2 regions of the Nocardioides pyridinolyticus genome follow, and region 2 is predicted to be linked to the other one. Evidence: riboswitches for the same ligand, from Rfam matches in the RefSeq annotation. Region 2 holds a riboswitch; the other holds the start of a gene.
What was found. A riboswitch is a leader RNA that binds a small molecule or an ion and turns the genes downstream of it on or off. The one in region 2 is predicted to bind cyclic di-AMP.
Positions count from the first base shown of each region.

Region 1: it holds a riboswitch for cyclic di-AMP, as region 2 does, so the genes downstream of both, ACYQ0U_RS16610 (C40 family peptidase) here and ACYQ0U_RS06600 (C40 family peptidase) in region 2, are expected to answer to the same signal.

Region 1 is NZ_BAAIFY010000020.1:61,143-68,832, forward strand. Features, by position in the region: gene ACYQ0U_RS16585 (COG1361 family protein) at 41-568, shown strand; gene ACYQ0U_RS16590 (S24/S26 family peptidase) at 720-1,298, shown strand; gene ACYQ0U_RS16595 (response regulator transcription factor) at 1,343-2,032, shown strand; gene ACYQ0U_RS16600 (histidine kinase dimerization/phospho-acceptor domain-containing protein) at 2,025-3,233, shown strand; gene ACYQ0U_RS16605 (HAD-IIA family hydrolase) at 3,275-4,069, shown strand; cyclic di-AMP (ydaO/yuaA leader) riboswitch at 4,249-4,374, shown strand; gene ACYQ0U_RS16610 (C40 family peptidase) at 4,390-4,902, shown strand; gene ACYQ0U_RS16615 (hypothetical protein) at 4,904-5,470, opposite strand; gene ACYQ0U_RS16620 (hypothetical protein) at 5,641-6,054, shown strand; gene ACYQ0U_RS16625 (hypothetical protein) at 6,054-7,412, shown strand; gene ACYQ0U_RS16630 (hypothetical protein) at 7,532-7,690, shown strand, end outside.
Region 2 is NZ_BAAIFY010000005.1:142,332-150,021, forward strand. Features, by position in the region: gene ACYQ0U_RS06575 (sensor histidine kinase) at 1-1,092, shown strand, start outside; gene ACYQ0U_RS06580 (response regulator transcription factor) at 1,089-1,730, shown strand; gene ACYQ0U_RS06585 (Flp family type IVb pilin) at 1,925-2,140, shown strand; gene ACYQ0U_RS06590 (M48 family metalloprotease) at 2,201-3,433, opposite strand; gene ACYQ0U_RS06595 (gluzincin family metallopeptidase) at 3,430-4,665, opposite strand; gene ACYQ0U_RS06600 (C40 family peptidase) at 4,668-5,648, opposite strand; cyclic di-AMP (ydaO/yuaA leader) riboswitch at 5,660-5,811, opposite strand; gene ACYQ0U_RS06605 (hypothetical protein) at 5,989-6,195, opposite strand; gene ACYQ0U_RS06610 (NYN domain-containing protein) at 6,247-7,479, opposite strand; gene ACYQ0U_RS06615 (DEDD exonuclease domain-containing protein) at 7,587-7,690, shown strand, end outside.

The DNA.
Region 1 (7,690 bases), on a different contig from region 2:
CCTTCATGGATGTAGCACCTGAAGCACCGGGGGGATGCTGATGACCACGACGACGATTGCCGCCATGGCGAGGAAGTTCCTTCTTCCTGTGGGCAGCGTCGTCGGTGCCGGCGTGCTGGCCATGGTGATGGGCGTCCCCTGGACAAGTGCCAGCGAAGGCTCCTCCGGGATCCGGCTGCTGGCGGACGACGACCAGGGCGCGACCTTGACCATCACCAAGATCGAGCCCGGGGAGTCTGTGTCGCGGAGCGTGACCATCCGGAACTCGGGCGGGTTGGCCTCGCGACTGTCGTTCCAGGAGACAGGAGACCCCTCACCGTTCGCGGACGGTGAGCTCCACTTGGTCATCGACCAGGACGGAAGGACGTTGTACGACGGCGACTTCGCCGCGATGAGCGACATCGCGCAGGACGTGGGAACGGTCGATCCGGGGGGGTCGAGCACGTTCACGTTCACGGTTTCGCTCCCGGAGGAGGCGCCGTTCGCCAACCAGGGCGAGCCGGCGACGGTCGCGTACACGTGGGTCAACTCGGATCCCGGGCGTGCTGAGGGTTCGTGGAGCGACTGAGCACCACGACGGGATGACAAACGACCGGCCGCGCGTCTGGGGGGAGCGCGGACGGTCACCGGCCGACCGGTGACGGGTCGGGCAGTCCGGCGCTGTTGGGGGGAGCGCCGGACGCCCGCCCGGACGAACCACACTCGGAGAGTCCCTGACCATGGAGATCACCACCTCCCCGCACCGCCCGGCGTCGACGCCGTGGGGGCGGCTGGTCGCGCTCGTGGTGGTCCTCGCGCCGGTGACCGTACTGGTCCTCCTGCCGATCGGTCTGGGTCTCCAGCGCTACGTCGTGACCGGCCACTCGATGGCGGGTGACGGTCCCGGCTCCATCTCGCGCGGCAGCGTCGTCTTCGAGCGATCCGTCCCGGTGAGCGACCTGCGGCCCGGCGACGTCATCACCTACCGCCCGCCGGCCTCCGCCGAGACGGACGGCCTGGTGACCCACCGCATCGTCGACATCGGCCCGCACGGCATCCGCACGCAGGGCGACGCCCGCTCCGAGCCGGACCCGTGGCTGCTGGAGCCCGACGGCCCCGTGGTGCCCCGCGTCGTCTTCGCGCTGCCGTACGTCGGCTACGCCTACCTCGTCCTGGGTGGCCCGCTCCAGTGGGTGCTGGTCGCGGCTGGTGTGGGCCTGCTGATGCTGGCGGTGAGCCGTGCGGCGCGCCGCACGAAGCCCGCCCTCACGTCGGCTCCCCCGGACCGGATCCGGGCCGGCGCGGGGGCCGAACAGTGACGACTGTCAACGAGCCCGGGGTCGCGCCCCCTATGCTCAGGGCCATGGCGCAACGAGTTCTGGTGGTGGAGGACGAGGAGGACATCGCGTTCCCCCTCGTGCGCACTCTGGAGCGTGAGGGGTACGACGTCTCCTGGGTGGACAGCGGCCAGAAGGCCCTGGACACCCTTTCGTCGGCTCCGGAAGTGGTGATCCTCGACCTCGGGCTGCCCGACATCGACGGGCTGGAGGTCTGTCGTCGTGCCCGCGAGGCCGGCTTCGAGGGGGCGATCATGATCGTCACCGCCCGGGCCGGCGAGCTCGACCGTGTGGTCGGGCTCGACTACGGGGCCGACGACTACCTGGCCAAGCCCTTCGGGCTGGCCGAGCTGCAGGCGCGCGTGCGCGCGCTGTTGCGCCGTACCTCCTCGCCCACGACGGCCGAGAAGCAGGCCACCGACGGCCTGCGGATCGACGTGGAGGCCCGGCGTGTGTACGCCGGCACGGAGGAGGTCCCGTTGACCGGCAAGGAGTTCGAGGTCCTGAACATCCTGGCCGCCAACCGGGACAAGGTGGTCTCCCGTGGTCGGCTCATGGCCGACGTGTGGGACGAGAACTGGTACGGCTCGACCAAGACGCTGGACGTCACGATCGGTCGATTGCGCCAGAAACTCGAGAGCGTGGGTGTGACGGATCGGGTCGTGGCCGTTCGGGGCGTGGGTTTCCGCCTCGAGGGCGGCACGGACGATGCGTGAGCGCCTGACCGTCGCCTTCATCGTCCTGACAGTGGTCCTGCTGCTGGGAGCGGGCGTCGTGCGCTCCTTCGTGCTGCGCGACCTGGTGCGGGAGCAGGAGGCGCAGCAGCTCCAGCAGGAGGTGGGCCTGATCGCGGCGATCGTCGAGGATCGCCAGTCCTCCGGCGGCGCCGTCGACGAGGAGTTCCTCCAGGCGCTGGTGGGCCCGCAGACCCGCCTCGAGCACGACCCGAGGCGGGGCGCGCCGGTGGTCGTCGAGGGCGACGACTACTCCGGCGACGACGACCCGTCCCAGGACCTGGCGGTCACCGAGGAGGTCGCGGGCGGCACGATCACGCTCAGCCAGTCCGACGAGGTCATCAAGGACATCGTCGGGCGCGACCTGGGCTCGATCGTGGCGCTGTTCCTCCTCATCGGCGTGGTCGCCGGCATCGCCGGCTTCGTGATCGCCTCGGCGCTCTCCTCGCCGTTCCAGCGGCTGGCCGTCGCGGCCGGCAACCTGGGTCGCGGCCGGTTCGACCTCGAGCTGCCGAAGACCCGGATCCCCGAGGCCCGCGCGATCTCGACCGCGCTGCGCTCCAGCGCGCTCCAGCTCGAGCACCGCGTCCACCGCGAGCGCGACTTCGCCGAGCACGCGTCCCACGTCCTCAAGACCCCGCTCACCGGCCTCCGGCTCGAGCTCGAGGAGCTCACGCTGCGCGACGACGTCCCCGAGGACGTCAAGGAGGCCGCCGCCCGCAGCCTGGCCGCCGTCGACGACGTCAGCGCGATCGCGGGCGAGCTGGTCGAGCTGTCCCGCCGGGGCAGCCTGGTCGCGGGCTCGGAGCTGCCGCTGGTCGACCTGGCGACCCAGCTGGCGCAGCGCTGGGCGGACCGCCTCGGCGTCCGCAGCCGCACGCTGACCGCCGCGGCCGAGGGCAACCTGGCGCTGACCTACACGCCGGGCCCGGTCGAGCACGTCACGGACCTGCTGCTGGCCGACGTGGTCCGTCGCAGCAGCGGGCTGGTGCGGCTGGTGTTCCACGGCGAGGAGGCCGGCCAGCTCCGCATCCGGGTGGAGGCCGAGGGTCGGGCCGCCGAGAACGGCGAGGACACCCTGGACCGGATCGGCCAGGCCCGCGCGGTCGTGGAGTCGTTGGGCGGACGGGTGCTGGGCGAGCACCCCGCGGACGGCATCGAGGCCCTGCTGCCTCGTCGCTAGGGGGCCGCTAGGGGGCCGCTAGGTGCTGGGAGGATGGCGCCATGACCTCGCGGCCGATCGAGACCTGGCTGACCGACATGGACGGCGTGCTCGTGCACGAGGACGTGCCGATCCCAGGTGCCCAGGAGTTCATCGAACGGCTCAAGGCCTCCGGCCGCCGGTTCCTCGTGCTCACGAACAACTCGATCTTCACCCCGCGCGACCTGCGGGCCCGCCTGCTCGGCAGCGGCATCGACGTGCCCGAGGAGGCGATCTGGACCTCGGCGCTCGCCACGGCGCAGTTCCTCGCTGAGCAGCGGCCGAACGGCACGGCGTACGTCGTGGGCGAGGCGGGGATCACCACCGCGCTGCACGACATCGGCTACGTGATGACCGACCGGGACCCCGACTACGTGGTGCTGGGGGAGACCCGCACCTACTCCTTCGAGGCGATCACCCGCGCCATCCGGCTGGTCGCCGCGGGCGCCCGCTTCATCGCCACCAACCCCGACCCGAGCGGGCCGAGCCAGCACGGCATGCTCCCCGCGACCGGGTCGGTCGCCGCGCTGATCAGCACCGCGACCGGACGCACGCCGTACTTCATCGGCAAGCCGAACCCCCTGATGATGCGCAGCGCCCTGAACCGCCTCGAGGCGCACTCCGAGACCACGGTGATGGTCGGGGACCGGATGGACACCGACATCATCAGCGGCCTGGAGGCGGGGCTGCGGACCATGCTGGTCACGACCGGCTCGACCCGTCCCGAGCAGGTCGAGACCTTCCCGTACCGGCCGACGCACGTGGTCGACTCCGTCGCCGACCTGATCGAGCTGGTCGCGGGAACCACAGCCGTGTGACTGTGTGACCTTCAACTACTCCTCGGTCACGGCTCCCGCGGGGAGTGTGGCCGGGGCCACGCGGATCCGGGGTGGGCGGTTCGCGCGCGCCCGGATCGTGTGGTTACGGTCCTGGCTCGCCTGCACCAGGCAGGCACCCGCCCCGGCACGCCGAGTCCTGCCCGCCGGGGGCACGGGATCGAGTCCTCGGGCAGGAGTGGGGGACCCACCTTCGCCGCCGACGACACCGCCGGCGGCTCGGGGTGAAGCCACCAGCACGGTGGCCGGACACCTTCTGCGTCCGAACCCGACAGCTCACCTCACAGGCGCCGGAAGGAACCATGCTCACCAAGCACGTCCTGCGCGCCGTCGCGAGCGGCGCCCTCGCCGTCGGGCTGCTGGCCACCGCGCCGACCGCCGACGCCCACGCCGCCGCCCAGTCCTCGGAGCGCCAGCAGCAGTCGCACCGCGAGCGCACCGCGAAGAAGATCGTCTCCGCCCTGGAGATCGCCCGGAAGCAGAAGGGCGATCCCTACCGGTACGGCGCCGCCGGTCCCGGGGCCTTCGACTGCTCCGGCCTCACCTACTTCGCCTTCCGCCGGGCCGGCTTCGGCAACATCCCGCGGACGTCGTCGGCGCAGGCGGGCTTCGCCCACCGGATCAGCCGGGCCAAGATGCAGCGCGGCGACCTGATGTTCTTCTACGACGGCGGCGGCGTCTACCACGTCGGCGTGTTCGCGGGCGCCGCCAAGGGGCAGCGCTACGTGCTGCACTCGCCGTACTCCGGCACGCGGGTGCGCACCGACCGGGTGTGGACCGACCGGTGGTTCCCGGGGACGCTCCGCTTCCGCTGAGCTACTTCCACTCCACGGAGGCCAGCACCGAGTCGATGATCTGCTGCTGCTCCTGCGCCGGGGTGTCCCTGTCCAGGAGGAACTCGATCACGGCCAGGCTGTCGTTGTGGCTGGTGCCGAACTGCTCGAAGCGCGTGTAGGGGTCGTTGGGACCGGCGACGTGGTACCACTCCACCCCGGCGATCTCGACGGGGTCCAGCTGCTTCGAGCGCTTCCGGATGTCGAGGGTGTACTGGGCCAGACCCTCCAGTGAGGGCTCGTCCTGGCCCGGCAGGTCGCTGAGCGACACGTGGCTGTAGGAATCGGGGTCGTAGGCCTGGAGGAGGAACGTCGACAGCGGGTCGTTCTTCTTCCAGCCCTCGGGCGCGTTCATCCGGATCCGGTCCAGGTCGATGAGGAAGCCGGACGCCGGCTCCACCGCAGGCTCGGACGCCGACGGGTCGGCGGCGGCGGACGTCGTCGCGTCGGTCGGCGTACCGGTGGGGACGGCCTCCGGGTCGTCGCCGTCGCCGCACCCGGCGAGCAGGAGGGTCGCCGCGACGAGACTGGCGAGGATGGTCCGGCGCAAGATGGGGCTCCTGGGGGTCCGAGAGTGGTGACGACCGTAGCCGGTCGAGATCGGTCTACCCGTCCTGGTTTCGTTCTACCCCGGCCTGGGCAGGGGACTTCCCGGAGTGAAGGCAACGGCGGGACGCGGACGCGCGGCCACGCTCTCGGGCACAGGGGGAACACAGCAGAATGAGAGTTCTCGATTTTCTCGGCACCATCGGGGTCGACCGCGAGACGATCGGCCGGATCAGCGCGATGCTGGAAGAGACCGGCGGGATACTCCGGGAGAGCCGGCCGTCGGGCCAGACCGAGGGGGCGTTCGGCGCGTCGCCCGCGGGCCGTGACCTCGACGCCCAGACGATGACGGCGCACCACCACGTCGTCGAGGCACTCGAGGAGATGATGGCGGGCTTCCGCGCGTTCGCCGGCAATGTCGAGAAGTTCGGCACCGACATCCTCGGCCTCGACGAGGACGTGCAGGCGCAGCTCCTGCGCGGGACCCGCGCGGCCGCGACGTACGCCTCCGACGGCGACTTCCACGACAACGGCATCGCCCCTCCGGCTTCCGACGGGGGCGGTGCGGGCCACGGGGGTGACCACTGATGCCCGGTCCGGAGGAGCGCCGGCTGATCCAGGCGCTGAACGGCATCATGCCGGGTCGCGCCGGCGGCGGTGCGCAGGAGTGGGACGAGTGTGCTGAGATCCTGGTACAGCTCGGTCAACGCCTCCACGCGACCACGATGCCGATCCCGCCCGGCGAGGCCGGCGCGCAGACCGCGCAGGCGATGGACACCGCGTTCAAGCGCTCGGCGACCGCGATGATCGAGCGCGCCGAGAAGCTGCGCCACGGCGTCCGAGCACTGCGTGACGCCCAGGGCGTGATGGAGGACGCGCGCACGGCGTACGAGACCCTCGGTCCGGAGACCTCGGGCCCAGGTGAGTTCCGGTCCACCGCGGACCCGAAGTCCCCGGAGTACATCACCGCCAAGCAGCAGCACGGCGCCGCGGAGGCGGCCCACCTCGAGGAGCAGCAGCGCCGCGAGCGCGTCTCCAAGCATTGGGCCGACCAGCTCGACGCGACGTTCACGAAGTCCGCGGGCACCATGCGCGAGATCCACGGTGAGCCGCCCCCGCCGCCTCCGCCGAGCGGCTACCAGGGCAGCCACCGGGGAGTCTCGGCGCCCGGTGGCGGCGTCGGTGGCCACACCGCCCCCTCCGGTGGCGGCGTGGGCACTCCCGGCGGCCGCGGCGAGCACCACCTCGCCCCCACGGGTGGCGACGTCGGCACTCCCGGTGGCAGCGGCGGCGAGCACAACCTCCCGCCCACCGGCAGCGGCGGCACGCCGCAGGGCACCCCGCTGACGCCCTACGACCCGGGCACGCCAGGGGGTACGACGACCGTCGGCGGCACCACCGGCGGGGGCGTCAGCCCCGCGGCCGGGCTCGGTGTCGCCGGGGCCGCAGGCGGTGCCGCTGCGGGAGGCATCATCGGTGCCGGCCTCGCCACGGGAGGCCTCCGCGGCGCCATCACCCCGGCCCTGGTCAACCCCGGCACCGCCGCGAGCGGTGTCCGCGGGATCGGCGCCACCTCACGCACCGGCGTGTCCGGTGCCCTCGGTCGCCCGGCCGGCGTGTCCGGCACGCCGGGCGCGGGCGCGGCCAGCTCCGGAACCGCTGCCCGGAGCGGCTCGGCTGCCCGGTCCGGGGTCGGCGCCGCGCGTAGCGGTGCCGCCTCGGCGGGCAGTCGTGGGTCCGCGGGTGGCCGCGGGACCGGCGCGGCTGTGCGGGGCGCAGGAGCGCGCGGCTCGGCCGCCGCCGGCGGCGGTGTGGCACGTCGTGGCGGTGTCGCAGGTCGCGGCGGTCGCGGCAAGGACGAGGAGCGCCGCGGCCAGGACGACCCGTTCGAGGCCCCCGAGGACTGGGTGGGCGAGGACGAGGCGTCGCCGGCCATCCTGGACTGACCTCTTCGTTGAGTTGGGCCTTGCGCCCCGTTGAGTCGGGCCTTGCTCCCCATTGAGTCGGGAGTTTCTGACGGTCGCCGCCAGGGGATGACCTGTCTGTGAGGGATGTGAGCCGTGCCGTGCGCACCAACCGGATAGTGCTGACGGTGTGCACGCTCGGGCTGCTGCTGGCGCTCGGCGTGCTCGCCGCCATCGGCGGCGGCACCACGCGGTCCTCCGTGGGACTGATCGGCCTGGCCCTCATCCTGGCCGGGGTCGGTCTGGTCACGCTCGACGCC
Region 2 (7,690 bases):
CGCCGCACGCCCGACCCGCTGGCGCCCTACCACGACGCACAGGCGCTGATCCGCCAGCTGATCGACGTGTCCGACGACCTGACCTCGGGCCTGGACCCGGCGGCGCTCGGCGTCGGCCTGCTCGACGCCGTGCGCGACGAGCTGCCGGTGACCGCGCTGACGCTCTACGTCCCGGGCGGACGCGACATCACGCCGCTGGTCGGGCCGGGACCGTCCTACGAGCAGGCCCACGCGAGCTGGCTGACCCGCGAGCCGGTGGTGTCGGACTCCCGGTTCGCGTTCCCGCTGCTGTGGGGCGACATGGTGGTCGGGGTCGTGTCCGGCCGTCTCTCCGATCGCATCGACGCAGGCAGCATCGACCTGCACCGCCGGGTCCGCGAGCTGACCGAGCGCCTCAGGCCCGAGATCGTCCGCCTCGACACCGCGCTGCTCTTCGCCACCCTGCGCCACCGGGCCAGCACGGTCGAGCGGCGCCGGCTGGCCCGCGAGATGCACGACGGGCTGGCCCAGGACATCGCCTCGATCGGCTACCTCGTCGACGCGCTCGCCGCCACCCCGACCACCCCCGCCCAGGCGGCGAAGGTCGAGGCGGTGCGCCGGCGGATCAGCACGGTCGTGGCGGAGGTACGCCGCTCGGTCGTCACGCTGCGGACCGGCGTCGGCGAGGCCCCGAGCCTCGGTGCCGCACTCGCCGACGTCGCGCGATCGTTGACCGAGACCTCGGGCGTCCTCGTCAACGTGGCCCTCGAGGAGCGCGAGACCCGGCTGCGGCCCGAGGTCGAGTCGGAGCTGTTCCGGATCGCGCAGCAGGCGATGACCAACGCCGCGTGCCACGCCGACGCAGGAACCATCGACGTCCACTGCCGGGTCCGTCCCCCGCACGCGGTGATCACCGTGAGCGACGACGGCTGCGGGCTGCGGCCCGCTCGACCCGACAGCCAGGGCCTCGACATCATGCGCGAGCGGGCCGCCCTGATCGGCGCTCGCCTCGACATCGAGCCGCGGCGGCCGCACGGCACCACCGTGACGGTCGGGCTCGATCCGCTCCCTGCCGCCCAGGCACCGCCCAGTCCGGAGACCGCCACCGCATGACCACCACCGTGCTGCTCGTGGACGACCACGAGCTGATCCGCAACGGCCTCGCGGCCGTGCTCGACCTCGAGCCCGACCTCGACGTCGTCGGCACCGCCGACGGCGTCGGCACCGCCCTCGCGGCGGTCGACGAGCTCCGCCCCGACGTCGTGATCGCCGACCTCCAGCTGCCCGACGGGACCGGTCTCGACATCGTCCGCAGCATCCGACGCACCGACGACCGGATCGGGCTGGTCGTGCTGACGATGCACTCCGGTGACGAGCAGATCCTGGCCGCGATGGAGGCCGGCGCCTCCGGCTTCGTCGGCAAGGACGCCCCCGCCCAGGAGGTCGTGCGCACCGCACGCCACGCCGCGGTGTCCCCACGGTCGTTCGTCGGCAGCGGGCTAGCCCAGGCCGTCGTCCGCCGCGCACGTGCCGGCCAGGGGCGGCTCTCCGACCGCGAGCACGACGTCCTCCTCCTGCTGGCCGACGGCCTCGGGACGGCCGCGATCGCGGACAAGCTGTTCATGAGCGAGTCGACCGCGAAGTCCCACATCGGGCACATCTACCAGAAGCTCGGCGCGGCCAACCGCGCCCAGGCACTGGTCACCGCGATGCGCACCGGGCTGCTCAGCTCGGTCCGCCCGCAGGCCTGATCCCGCCCCGTCCGCGGGTCCCCCCGGACCCGTGGTACCGCCGTGCCGGTCATCGTGCCCGATCGAGCATCGCTCCCTAGTCATAACTGACTAGCGAGACGGGTATGTACGGCCGGTTTGGTCAGGCCGCCTGGGCGGCACTATCTCCTCGTGGGGTGAGGGCCCCATGTAGGTGGGAGGGAGAGAAGAACCCCATGCTCGATTTCTTCAAGAACCTGGTCGCGATGCGTCGGGACCGCAACGAGGCCGGTGCCTCGGCCGTGGAGTACGGCCTGCTGATCGGCGGCATCGCTGCCCTGATCGTGGTCCTCGTGTTCGCGCTGGGAAGCAACATCACCAACCTGTTCGAGGACACGTGCACGAAGATCAGCGCCGGCAGCGCGACGGACACCGCGAACTCGACCTGCTGAGGCCACCAGTGGCCACGGACCCGAATCCCCCGGGGTCCGTGGCCACTGGTCATTTCCGGGTCATTCCTTCGCCAGCTGACGGGCGATCGCGATCCGCGTCAGGCTGCTCGGGTGTGATCCGAACCAGAGCTGCGACGGCGCGGGCGGCGTGGGGTCGGCGAGCGAGCGGATGACGAGCTGGCGCTGCACGGCCTCGAACGCTCCCGGGTCGGCCGTGACCTCCAGGGCGTCGACGTCGGCGCGGGTCTCGATCTGGCGGCTGATGCCGTTCTGGACCGGCGCCGCCAGCAGCGAACCGATCGCCACCAGCGCGAGGACGAGCGGCACGACCTCCGGATCGCGCATCCGGGTGCTCCGCGAGAGCCCGACCAGCAGCGCCAGCAGCCCGACCCCGAAGACCGCCCCCGCAGCGCCGAGCAGCGAGCCGGTCAGCACGTCGTCGTGCCGGGCGTGGGCGAGCTCGTGGGCGACCACCGACAGCGTCTGGTCCTGCGGCACGTCGTCGACGAGGTTGTCGTAGAGCACGACCCGCCGGGTGCCGCCGAAGCCGGAGACGTAGGCGTTCAGCGTGGTCGTGCGGCGCGACGCGTCGGCGACGAGCACGTCGTCGACCGGGACGCCCTCCCGGTCGGCGAGCTCGAGCACCGCCGAGCGCAGCTCCCCGTCGGGCAGGGAGTGGAAGTCGTTGAACAGCGGCTCGACGACGACCGGGTAGACGAACGACCCGGCCAGCACGAGCACGCCGAGCACGCCGCCCGCGACCGCGGGCCAGGCCCGGGGCCAGCGCCGCGCGCAGCCGACGAGGACGACGAGCAGCAGCGAGGTGGCCACCAGCGTGACGCCGTAGCTCGTCGCGACGTCGGCGGCGAACGCGGCCCAGGCCTGCGTGCTCAGCCCGTTCTCGAGCGCGTGCCGGCGCAGCATCACCGAGAACGGCAGCGTCGCGAGCCGGCCGACCAGCTCGACGGCGGCGACCGCGAGCACCGCCCGCACCCACCACCGGCCGGGCAGCCGCCCGACCAGCCGCCGGCCCCAGCGGCTGAAGCCCAGCACGCACGCGACCACCAGCGACACCGCAAGGGCGCTCCAGCTCCACAGCCGGGCGAAGCGGGCGTAGTCCTCGCCCCGGGCGATCTCCGCGGGCGTGAAGACCGAAGACGCGCGCGCGGGGTCCGGCGTGCCGCCCGGCACGGGGCTCCAGGGCACCAGCCACAGGGCAAGCACGACGAACGCGACTCCCCCGACCGCCATCGTCGTGAGTGCGACCCGGCGGTCGACAGGTGGGGCGCTCACCCGGCCAAGTCTCGCAGGAGGTCCCGCCACTGCTCGGTGAGGTCCCGGACCGACAGCCCGAACTCCGACGCCAGCGCCCGGGCCACCGGGGTGCCGTCGCTCACGGCGTCGTAGAACCGCACCAGCCGGTCCTCGCCGCCGTCCTCTGCGAGCAGCCGGGCCGCGAGCCAGGCGCTCTCGTACGTCGCGCCGAGGTCGGCCGTGCGGGTGCCGAACTCGGCCTCCCCCGGCAGCGCCCCCGGCGGGCCGTCGCGGCGCACCTCGGCGATGATCTGGGACGCGGAGCGCTCGAGGGGGAGCCCCACGTCCCGCAGGGCGACGTAGTCGGCGAACCCCTCGAGCAGCCACAGGGGCACGCTGCTGGTGAAGGCGTCCGTGGCGACGTGGGTCGCCTCGTGGCTCATCACGACCTGCGCCCCGGTGTCCGCGAGCCCGCGGTACACGTCGGGGTTCACGAAGACGTGCACGGGCGAGTCGGGCCCGAGCTGCCCGTCGACCGAGGTCGTCACGGCGGCGATCTGGTCGTAGGTGCCCGCGTCCGCGTCGAGCACCCGGTCGAGGTCCTCGACCGAGGCCGGCACCTCCACGACCAGGCCGTCCTTCCACGCGGGCAGCACCGCGCGCACGACGGGGACCGCGGCGTCCGCTCGGTCGGCGTACGCGTCGGCCTCGGCGTCGCTGCCGTCGACCAGCACCAGGCTGTCCGCCGACCGGCGCACCTCCAGCGGGCCGGAGAGCCAGAGCGGGGACACCCGGTCGCCCCCGCCGAAGCCCGTGATCGCGACGCGGTCGTCCTCGTCCGCGAGGCCCACGGTCACCTCGGCGTACGCCGGGGCGGGATCGAAGCCGCCGAACCGCCAGGTGGCGTCGGCGAAGCCGTCGGTGCCCTCGGCGTCGACGAAGCGCAGCGTGAAGTCCTCGACCCCGGCGGCCTCGGCGTTCGCGACGACGCCCGCGAGCCGGTCGGCCGCATCGTCGTCACCGGCGGGCGCGAGGGCCCGGGCCGCCTCCTCGTCGCCGTCGGCGACGGCCTCCTCGAGATCCTGGAGCGCCGCCGCCGCGAGCGACGGCGGGATCTCGGTGCTGGTGGGAGCGGGCGGGGCCGGCGCGACGTACGGGTCGTCGTCGACGACCGCCCACGCGACCAGCCCGACCGCCACGAGCAGGCACAGCGAAAGACCGGCCACCCACCAGAGGGGGCGACCGGTCTTCGCGCGGCTGGTCTCGGTCAAGGTCAGCCTGGGCGGACCGCTCCGGAGTACGGCATCGAGGACACGCTCGAGACGGCGACGCCGGTGCCGGGGTTCGCGGCGTGGACGATCATGCCGTTGCCGATGTAGATGCCGACGTGGCTGATCGGGCTGTAGTAGAAGACCAGGTCGCCCGGCTGGAGGTCGCCCATCGCGATGTGCGGACCGGAGCCGTACTGGGCGCTGGAGGAGTGCGGGAGGCCGACGCCGGCCTGGGCCCAGGCCATCATCGTGAGGCCGGAGCAGTCGAACGCGTCCGGGCCGGCGGCCCCGTAGACGTAGGCGTCGCCGACCTGCGCCAGCGCGTACTGGACCGCAGCGGCGGCCCGCCCGGAGACCGGGACGTCGGACGGGAGGCGGACGGTGCCGCGCGAGAGCATCTCCTCGCGCTCCTCCTCCTTGAGCCGGTCGAGGAGCGCCTCGGCCTCGGCGAGGTTGTCGTCGACGACCTTCTTCTCGGCGGCGAGCTTCTCCTCGATCTCGGCGACCTGGGCCGCGCGCTTCGCGGTGGCGTCGCTGCGGATGTCGAGGGACTTCAGCTCGGTGGCGTAGTCCTCGAAGAGCTGGTCCTGCATGTCGTGGAAGGCCGACATCGTCGACAGCGTCGACAGGAACCTCTGGGGGTCGTCGGAGATGACGACCTGGCCGACCGCGTCCATGGTCTGGCCCTCGTACTGGCGCACCACCGCGTCCTGGACCTGCTCGCGGACGGCGTCGAGACGCTCGCCCTGGCGACCCTGGTCGGCCTCGAGGAGGTTGAGGTCGCGCTGCAGCGAGACCAGCTCCAGCTTGGCGTCGTTGTAGCGCTCCTGGGCCTGCTCGGCCTCGTGGTAGAGCTTGTCCACGCGGGCCTGGACGTCATCGATGTCCGGCTCGGCGTTGGCGGTCGAGGGCAGGAAGCCCACGGTGGCGATCATGGCCCCCACGGACAGCAGGGTGATGAGTCGCTTGCGGCCGTTCAGCACGGGTGGCGCTCTCCTCGTTACGTCGTACGCCTACCGGGTGAGCTGACGGGTTCGGGCACGACATTTGCCCTACCTCCGACCTGCGGAGGATTCACCCCGGTGGTGACCCCGTCGTGGCGGCCACCGGTTGGTTCCCCGGCTCCGGGACCGGCGGGCCGGCCCTGGACTCAGCGCGGTGGCCGTGTGGACCCGAGTGATCCACGGTCACGGCCACCTGAGTGCCACACGTTAACGGGGGCCGGAGGGCCTCGCCAAACTTTCAACCGATGTCGTGGCGAGTTTCTCCGCAGGTTGTGCGTTCGCTGTCACACGAGTCACATGAGTCACAGGAGAACCAGCCTCAGGCGGACTCCACGTGCGGGCCGTCGACGGGCTGGACCAGCCGCAGCGGCGGCACCAGCCCGCCCTGGGCGAGGACGTCGAGCGCGCGGGCGCCGTCGTCGTCGAGGCTGAGCTCGGGAGGTGGGCCCAGCAGCACCGTCACCACGCAGTCGTGGCAGTGGAGACCCCGCACCGTGCAGGTGTCACAGTCGATTCTCGTCGTCATGGCGACCACGGTGCCAGCGACCACCGACACTGGGCCGGTCGGCCCACGCGCTCAGCGGGTCAGCAGGTCCAGGAGGGCCTCGGGCGGCACCACGCGGGCCCCGTCGCGGGTCACGTCGCGGGCGACCGCCTGGTCGGCGGTGACGACCACGACCACCCGGCCCTCGGGCTCGACGGCCACGAGGTCGCGGATCACGTCGTCGGCGATCACGCCGCGGGGACTGAACAGCACCCGGACGCCGCGGGGCGCGTTGACCGGCGGACGATGGTCGGTGTCGGCGGCGTCGAAGACGACGGTGGTCTCGGCGCCGGTCCGGGCGACCAGCGGCGCCAGCGAGCCCATCAGCCGGATGCGCTGGGCCTCCAGCGGCGAGGTGGGCCACGCGGCCTTGCTGACGTTGTAGCCGTCGACGAGCAGCCGGGCACGCGGCATCGCGAGGTACTGCTCCAGCGCCGCCTGGCTCGGCACCCGCTGCCCGGCCGCGGCCACGTCGGCCTCGACGCGGTCGCCGGGCGCGCCGGTCACCTGCGGCAGCGCGAGCTCGCGGCGCAGGCCGCTGGCGGCGTCGATGACGGTCTCCAGCAGGATCCGGGCGCGCAGCGTCGCCTCGTCGCGCTCGCTGCGGGCCTCGCGGCGGCCCTCGCGGACCTGACCCTCGAGCTGCTCGACCTGGCCGCGCAGGCGCTTGTTCTCCCGCTCCAGCGCGGCGGTGCGCTCGCCGGCCGTGCGCTCGGCGGCCGCGGCCTCCTCGACGGCGGCCCGGGCCTCCTTCTCGGCGGTCCGGGTCTCGCCGAGCTTGCGCCGCAACTGGGCGTTCTCGGCCTTGACCTCGTCCAGCTGCGCCTTGTGCGCGGCCCGCAGCTCCCGCACCGACTGCTCGGCGTCGGCCAGGCGCGCCCGCAGCCGCTCCAGCTCGCGGTCCGACCGGTCCACGGCCGGCTCGGCCCGCTCGCCGACGCGGCGCACGGCGTCGGCGAAGCCCGCCTCCCAGTCCTCGGGCCGGGTCAGCCAGCCGAACGCGGCCGCGACGGCGGGGTCGGTCGTGTCGGGCGCGGGACGGGCCGCGACCTGGATGCCGACGCGCTCGCGCAGCTCCTCGTCGGACAGCGCCTCGGCGATGGCGGTCGCGCCGAGGCGGGCCCGCCGTGAGGGGGCGAACCCGGCCACTCGGCGTACGGCGGGCGGCAGCCGGGGTACGTCGGGCAGCACGTCGGCCGCGAGGCCGACGATGCGGGAGCGGACCGGCTCGGGGAGCTCGGCCAGGCCGGGGATGAAGGGAGCCATGCCGCCTCCTCTCTGCCGCTCGGTCGAGGCGCGCTGCCCGGGGTGCGCCGAGCGTAGCCCGCGCGTCGTCCCGGGGAATGTCGGCGGCTCGATCTAGCGTCCAGCACGTGAGCAGCAGTACCCAGCGATCGATCCAGCGTGCGACCTCCCGGTGGGAGTCGCAACGCACTTTCGACGAGCTGGGCCGGCCCCTGCGCGACATCACCTTCTG